2 regions of the Streptomyces sp. 2323.1 genome follow, and region 2 is predicted to be linked to the other one. Evidence: riboswitches for the same ligand, from Rfam matches in the RefSeq annotation. Region 2 holds a riboswitch; the other holds the start of a gene.

Region 1 (3,904 bases), 4.8 Mb from region 2:
CCGGATGGCGATCATCGCGTCGCAGAAGCGGTCCAGCTCGTCGAGGTCCTCGCTCTCGGTCGGCTCGATCATCAGCGTGCCGGCCACGGGGAAGGACATCGTCGGCGCGTGGAAGCCGTAGTCGATCAGCCGCTTGGCGACGTCGTCGATGCTCACGCCGGTCGCCTTGGTCAGCGGCCGGACGTCGATGATGCACTCATGGGCGACCAGGCCGCCGGGGCCGGTGTAGAGCACCGGGTAGTGCGCCTCCAGCCGCTTGGCGATGTAGTTGGCGCTCAGGACCGCGACCTGGGTGGCGCGCTTGAGGCCCTCGCCGCCCATCAGCCGCACGTACGCCCAGGAGATCGGCAGGATGCCGGCCGAGCCCCAGGGAGCCGCGGAGATCGGCCCGACGCCCGTCTCGGGGCCCGCGGCGGGCTGCAGCGGGTGGTTGGGCAGATACGGCGCCAGGTGGGCGCGGACGCCGACCGGGCCGACGCCGGGGCCACCGCCGCCGTGCGGGATGCAGAAGGTCTTGTGCAGGTTGAGGTGCGAGACGTCGCCGCCGAACTTTCCGGGCTCGGCGAGACCGACCAGCGCATTGAGGTTGGCGCCGTCGACGTAGACCTGGCCGCCGGCGTCGTGCACCGTCGCGCAGATCTGGGTGATGTGCTCCTCGAAGACGCCGTGCGTGGAGGGGTAGGTCACCATCAGGACCGCGAGCTCGTCCCGGTGCTTGTCGATCTTGGCGTGCAGATCGTCGGCGTCGACCTCGCCGTCCTCACCGGTCTTGACGACGACGACCTTCATGCCGGCCATCACCGCGCTGGCGGCGTTGGTGCCGTGCGCCGAGGACGGGATCAGGCAGACCGTGCGCTGCTCGTCGCCGTTGGCGCGGTGGTAAGCACGGACGGCCAGCAGGCCCGCCAGCTCGCCCTGCGAGCCGGCGTTCGGCTGGAGGGAGACCTTGTCGTAGCCGGTGACGACGGCCAGCCGCTCCTCCAGCTCCTGGATGAGCGTGAGGTAGCCCTCGGCCTGGTCGGCGGGCGCGAACGGGTGCAGCTGGCCGAAGGCGGGCCAGGTGACCGGCTCCATCTCCGTGGTGGCGTTCAGCTTCATCGTGCAGGAGCCGAGCGGGATCATGCCGCGGTCCAGCGCGTAGTCCTTGTCGGCGAGGGTGCGCAGGTAGCGCAGCATCGCGGTCTCGGAGCGGTACTGGTGGAACACCGGGTGGGTGAGGTAGTCGTCGCCGCGCAGCAGCGTCTGCGGCAGCGCTTCGGCGACGGCCGCGTCCAGCTGCTCGATGTCGCCCTGCACGCCGAAGGCACCCCAGACACCGGCCAGCTCGGCGCGTCCGGTGGTCTCGTCGCAGGCGATCCCGACCAGGTCGGCGTCGACCTGCCGGAGGTTGACACCGGCCTGACGGGCGGCGGCGACGACCTCGGCCGCCCGGCCGGGCACCCGCGCGGTCAGCGTGTCGAAGTACGCACCGTGCACGATCTCCACGCCGCCGGCCCGCAGGCCCTCGGCGAGGATCGCCGCATAGCGGTGGGTGCGCCGGGCGATGGTCCGCAGGCCCTCGGGGCCGTGGTAGACGGCGTACATCCCGGCCATGACGGCGAGCAGCACCTGCGCGGTGCAGATGTTGCTGGTGGCCTTCTCGCGGCGGATGTGCTGCTCACGGGTCTGCAGCGCGAGGCGGTAGGCCTTGCTGCCGTCGGCGTCGACGGAGACGCCCACCAGGCGGCCGGGCAGGCTGCGGGCGAACTGGTCACGTACCGCCATGAAGCCGGCGTGCGGGCCGCCGAAGCCCATCGGGACGCCGAAGCGCTGGGTGGTGCCGACCGCGATGTCCGCACCGAGCTCGCCGGGCGAGGCCAGCAGCGTCAGGGCCAGCAGATCGGCGGCGACGGTGACGATCGCGCCCAGCTCGTGGGCCTGCTCGATGACGGCACGCGGGTCGCGGACCGCACCGGAGGCGCCCGGGTACTGCAGCAGTACGCCGAAGACGCCGCGCTCGGCGACCTCGGCGGGAATCCCCGCGCTCAGGTCCGCGACCACGACCTCCACGCCGGTCGGCTCGGCGCGGGTCTCGATCACGGCGATGGTCTGCGGCAGACAGTCGGCGTCGACCAGGAAGACGCCCTGCTTGACCTTGCCGACCCGGCGGGACAGCGCCATGGCCTCGGCCGCGGCGGTGCCCTCGTCCAGGAGGGAGGCGCCGGAAGTGGGCAGCCCGGTCAGCTCGGCGACCATGGTCTGGAAGTTCAGCAGCGCCTCCAGGCGGCCCTGCGAGATCTCCGGCTGGTAGGGCGTGTACGCGGTGTACCAGGCCGGGTTCTCCATGACGTTCCGCAGGATCACCGTCGGGGTGAACGTGCCGTAGTAGCCGAGTCCGATCATGGACGACAGCACCTGGTTACGGTCCGCGAGGCCGCGCAGCTCCGCCAGGACCTCGGCCTCGGTACGGGCCTGCGGCAGGCCGAGCGCCTCCGCGCTCTTGATCACGTCGGGTACGGCGGTGGCGGTCAGTTCGTCCAGCGAACCGAAACCGACCTGCGCGAGCATCTTCGCCTGCGCCTCGTGGTCGGGACCGATGTGCCGGCGCGCGAAGGGGGTGCCGCTTTCCAGCTCGGTAAGGGAGATGCGATTGGTGCTCATCTGCGGGGGCCTCCTGGTCGGTACGACCTACGAGGGGCACCACGGCGCGGGTGCCCGGACGGCCTCCCCCTCTGTCATCTCAACCTGAGAGCTTCACCGGCCCGCGCGAGGCGGCCCGGCTTTCACCGTCGGTGAGGAGGGGTCCCGGAGCTGTGCCTTCCGCGGCCCGCCCTGCTTTCCAGAGTGACCTCGTCCATGCGGTACGTGTGCCTGAGAGATTCCGGGGAGGATTTGCTCCTTCGGCGCCCTGGTCGCGAACGACAAGGACTCTCCCGCACGGGGTCTACGGCCATTCGCCAGCCTACCAGCGCCGCACTCGAGGGATCCTTCGAGTGGCCGGGGCATGAAATGTGCCGTTTGGTAGTTGTCACAGGGCAGTTGCGACCAATTGGAGGGGCCGTGCAAACCGATATCGATCCCCGGAGCCTGATCGGCCGCAAAGCGTTCGACCGGAACGGCGCGAAAATAGGCACGATCGACGAGGTCTATCTCGACGACGCGACGGGGGAACCGGAGTGGGCGGCCGTGCGCACCGGACTTTTCAGCCGGGACGCGTTCGTCCCCCTCGAGCCCAGCAAAATGGTCGGTGAGGGCCTGCACATTCCCTACGACCGCAAGCTGATCAAGGACGCGCCGGACTTCGGCGTGGGCCGCCATCTCTCCCCCGAGCAAGAGCTCCAGCTCTACCACCACTACCGCTTGGATATCTCCTCCCCCACCGATCCGGTGTCCTCGCCCGGTTCCGGCGACAGCGACTTCGGCAAGATCGCCGGCTCGGACGACTGAGCATCCGCCGGCCCCCCGCCCACCAGCGGCAGGGGCTCCCCCGGCCGCAGCGCCGGGTCCTCGACAGCAAAGGTCCGCACCCTTCCCGGTGCGGACCACGGCGTTTCGAAACGGATGGTCACTCTCCCCACCCCGCTCCCCTGCACCCAGCCGGCACCGTACTCGTCGTGCACGACGTCCAGGCCCGGGTGCCAGCGCCTCGGCAGCTCCTCCCCGGCTTCCTGCACCGGTGCCCCGCCTCCGTCCGCCTCCGCCGCCCTCGCGGTCGCCGCCGCCTCCCGCTCCGTCGCCACCTGGGCGAACAGATCCTCCTGTGTGAAGTCGGCCAGCCCGCTGACCCCCACACCCAGCAGCCGGACGCCGCCGGTGGTGTCCACCGTCTCCAGCAGCCGTACGGCGGCCTCCCGGATCACCGCAGGGTCGTCGGTGGGCCCCCGGAACGTGTCGGAGCGGGTCAGCGTCGAGAAGTCGTAGTTCC
Region 2 (3,904 bases):
GTGGACTGCTGGCGGTGGAGTTCGGCGTCGACGGCGGCGGCGACATCGGGGTCGAGCTCATGGAGGGAGCTGTTCAGAAGCGACATGAGTCTTTCCTGGGGAGTCAGGGGGCGCGATGGGGTCCCCCGGAGTCCGGGGGAGCGTCCACTCGGGCGGTGGCGGACGGGGAGCCGGCGGCTCAGCTCTGGATGAACGCGGCGTACTCGTCGGCCGAGAGCAGCTCGGCCGGCTCACCGCTGGTCTTCACCTTGAACAGCCAACCGCCCTCGAACGGGGCGGAGTTCACCAGCGAGGGGTCGTTGACGACGTCCTCGTTGATCTCGGTGATCTCCCCGTCGACGGGCGAGTAGAGATCGCTGACCGACTTGGTCGACTCCAGCTCGCCGCAGGTCTCACCCGCCGCGACCGTGGTACCGACCTCGGGGAGCTGCACATAGACGACGTCGCCGAGCGCGTTGGCCGCGTGCTCGGTGATGCCGACCGTCGAGACGCCTTCCTCGGCGCCCGACAGCCACTCGTGCTCCTTGCTGTAGCGCAGCTGCTGGGGGTTGCTCATGGCTCGATTCTCCTGTACGCGAGGGTGTGGTCGTGAAGCGGGTCGCCCCTGGCGGAGCCAAGGGGAGGTTCTTGCACAGTGCGACGCGCGGGTGCGCGCCGCGGCCGGCTCCCGGCGGGAGCGGTCCGCTACTTCTGCCGCTTGTAGAAGGGCAGCGCGGTGACCTCGTACGGCTCATGGCTTCCACGGATGTCCACGCAGACACCCTCGGTGCCCGGTGTGGCGTAGGCCGCGTCGACATAGGCGATGGCGATCGGCTTGCCCAGGGTGGGGGAGGGCGCCCCGGAGGTGACCTCGCCGATGACCGTGCCGTCGGCGCTGACGACCGGGTATCCGGCGCGCGGGACGCGGCGGCCCTCGGCGACCAGGCCCACCAGCTTGCGCGGCGGGTTCGTCTCGGCGCGCTCGGCGGCCGCCGCCAGCGCGGCGCGGCCGACGAAGTCACCGTTGTTGGTGGTCTTCTCGAACTTCACGACCCGGCCCAGGCCAGCGTCGAACGGCGTGGTCGCGGTGGTGAGCTCGTGCCCGTACAGCGGCATGCCCGCCTCCAGGCGCAGGGTGTCGCGGCAGGACAGCCCGCAGGGCACCAGCCCGGCGTCCTTGCCGGCCGCGGACAGCGCCTCCCACAGGGCGACCGCGTCCGCCGGCCGGACGAACAGCTCGAAGCCGTCCTCGCCGGTGTAGCCGGTACGGGCGATCAGCGCCTCGACGCCGGCGACCGTGCCGGGCAGGCCCGCGTAGTACTTCAGGCCGTCCAGGTCGGCGTCGGTCAGCGCCTTGAGGATGCCGGGGGACTCCGGTCCCTGCACCGCGAGCAGCGCGTAGGCGTCGCGGTCGTCGCGGATCGCGGCGTCGAAACCGCCGGCCCGCGCGGTCAGCGCGTCCAGCACCACCTGGGCGTTGGAGGCGTTGGCGACCACCATGTACTCCTGGTCGGCCAGGCGGTAGACGATCAGGTCGTCGAGGATGCCGCCCTCGGCCTCACAGATCATGGTGTAGCGGGCGCGGCCGGTCTTCACGCCGCCGATGTTGCCGACCAGCGCGTAGTCGAGGAGATCGGCGGCCTGCGGGCCGGTGACGGTGATCTCGCCCATGTGGGAGAGGTCGAAGAGGCCGGCGCGGGTACGGACGGCGACATGCTCGTCGCGCTCGCTGCTGTAGCGCAGCGGCATGTCCCAGCCGGCGAAGTCGGTCATGGTTGCGCCGAGCGCGCGATGGGTGGCATCCAAGGCTGTACGACGTGGGGCATCAGTCATGGTTCTGGGCTCCCAGGCATGGGTGAGAGGACGTTCTCCCCATCTGTCATCGGAACCTGAGAGGTTCACCGGGATCCTGCGAACGGACCCGGTTTGCACCTTGGGTGGAGCCATCCCGTCAACCGGGCGGTGACTCGCTTTTCAGATCTGCCTCGCCCGTGCGGTATAGGGGCCTGAGAGATTCAAGGGAGTACTTGCTCCTTCGGCGCCCCGCCATGGCGGCCGGGGACTCTCCCGCGCGGGTTCAAGCGGCCGGTATGGAGTTGGCGGTGCACAAGTGAGACGCGGTGTGCACGTGGCGGCCACATCATTGCACGGGATCGCCCGATACAGCAGCCCTGGTGGGCGGCCGGCCCATGACGTGGGCAGATCGGACAACCACCTTGATGGGCATTACCTTTTCTTGACACTCTGCGGGTACGGGACGGACTCGAACCGGAACAGATCCGGACGGGGAGGGTGATCACGGTGCACGGAGAAGCGGCGTACGGTGCCACTTCAGGGGTCGTGTCTGCCGAGGCCGTACGTCCCGGCGCCGTGCCGGGGGCGGCCGCCGCCGTGTCCCGCGGCGGCTGTCCGCGGCGCAGGGTCCTGCGGCCCGGCCGCCGCGCCGGGGTCGTGGATCTGCGGGGCGAGGGGCGGGCGCGCGGCGCGGTCGAGCTGCGGTTCCCGGCCGGCGATCTGGTCGTGGTCTCCGGGCTGCCGGGCAGCGGCAAGAGCACCCTGATGCAGCGCGTGGTGCCGCCGCTGGACCGGCGCGGCGCCCTGGTGCACCGCATCGATTCGCAGGACGTCCGCGAGCGCTGGGAGCGCGGCCGGCTGCGCCGGCTGCCCTACGCCCTCTACCGCCCGCTGGTCCGGGCCGCCCACTATCTGGCACTGCGCCGTGCACTGCGCTCCGGCGACAGCGTGGTGGTGCACGACTGCGGGACCCTCGCGTGGGTGCGCGGCTGGCTCGCCAGGGCGGCGGTGCGCAGCGGCCGCGGGCTGCATCTGGTGCTGCTCGACGTGCCGCCGGAGGTGGCGCTGTCCGGCCAGGAGTCGCGCGGGCGCGGGGTGTCGGGGTACGCCTTCGCGCGACACCGCGGGGCGGTGGGCCGGCTGGTCGGCGCGGCGGAGGCGGCCCGGCTGCCGTACGGGGTCGGCTCGGCGGTCCTTCTCGACCGGCGGGCGGCGAACACCCTGGAGACCATCGGCTTCGACTGAGCGGAACCGACCGCGGCGGGCCCGTGCCCCGCGGGTTTCCCCGTGCGCTTTCTCGTCTAGTGTCGTCGGCCAGAAGGTGCGGTTTGGAACGGGTGGATTGACATGACATTTCCGGAGCAGGGGATACCGCAGCTGGCGTGGCCGGCGAACGAACTCGAAGAGGTCCTGGCCGCCGCGGTCGGACATCCCGGCGCGGGCGGCCGGATCGTCGAGGTCCTGGGCCGCAGCCGGGTGTGGGTGCCGTTGCCCAACGGCGGCGGCCCGCAGAGCGCCGGCCCCGGCGCCCGCGGCCTCGATCTGCCCACCCTTGAGCTCGACGGTGCGCCCTACGTCCCGGTCTACAGCTCCGAGCAGGAATTCCTGCGGGTGGTCGGCTCGCACCTGTCCTTCACCGTCGCCCCGGCACGGGAGTTCGCCCGCGGGCTGCCGCCGCAGGTCGGTATCGCGGTCAACCCCGACGGCACGATAGGCGTCCCGCTGCCGCCCGCCGCGGTCTCCGAACTCTGCCGGGCGGGGCAGCAGTCGATGGACGGGCTGCCGAGCGGCGGCCGGGTGCGGCTCTTCGAACCGGACTGGCAGCACGAGCCGGTGGACTTCCTCGCCGCCGCCGGACTGGAGTTCTCCGCCGCCGGAATTGTCCTGACTGCCCGGCGTGCCCTGGCAAGTGTCGAGGGCGACACGCCCGCGCTGTTCGTCGGTGTTCAGGTCGCCGCCGACCCCGCCGCAGTGCACGACGGCACGGCCCGCGAGGCGGTACTGTCAGCCCTTGGACGTGCGCTCGGCGCCGTACCGGTGCCCTGGCCCGTGCAGCTCGTCATGCTCGATCTCGCCCAGGGGGACCCGGTCGCCGACTGGATGCTGGAGCGTGTGCGCCCCTTCTTCTCTC

The links. Region 2 has a riboswitch for glycine ahead of gcvT (glycine cleavage system aminomethyltransferase GcvT). Riboswitches for the same ligand answer to the same signal wherever they lie in the genome.
Region 1: it holds a riboswitch for glycine, as region 2 does, so the genes downstream of both, gcvP (aminomethyl-transferring glycine dehydrogenase) here and gcvT (glycine cleavage system aminomethyltransferase GcvT) in region 2, are expected to answer to the same signal.

The regions. Positions count from the first base shown of each region.
Region 1 covers NZ_LT907981.1:7,217,037-7,220,940, reverse strand. The annotation lists gene gcvP (aminomethyl-transferring glycine dehydrogenase) at 1-2,640, opposite strand, end outside; glycine riboswitch at 2,829-2,925, opposite strand; gene CPH93_RS31190 (PRC-barrel domain-containing protein) at 3,040-3,426, shown strand; gene CPH93_RS31185 (DNA polymerase IV) at 3,333-3,904, opposite strand, start outside.
Region 2 covers NZ_LT907981.1:2,464,253-2,468,156, reverse strand. The annotation lists gene glyA (serine hydroxymethyltransferase) at 1-86, opposite strand, end outside; gene gcvH (glycine cleavage system protein GcvH) at 179-556, opposite strand; gene gcvT (glycine cleavage system aminomethyltransferase GcvT) at 685-1,812, opposite strand; glycine riboswitch at 1,964-2,059, opposite strand; gene CPH93_RS09920 (AAA family ATPase) at 2,320-3,018, shown strand; gene CPH93_RS09915 (enhanced serine sensitivity protein SseB) at 3,121-3,904, shown strand, end outside.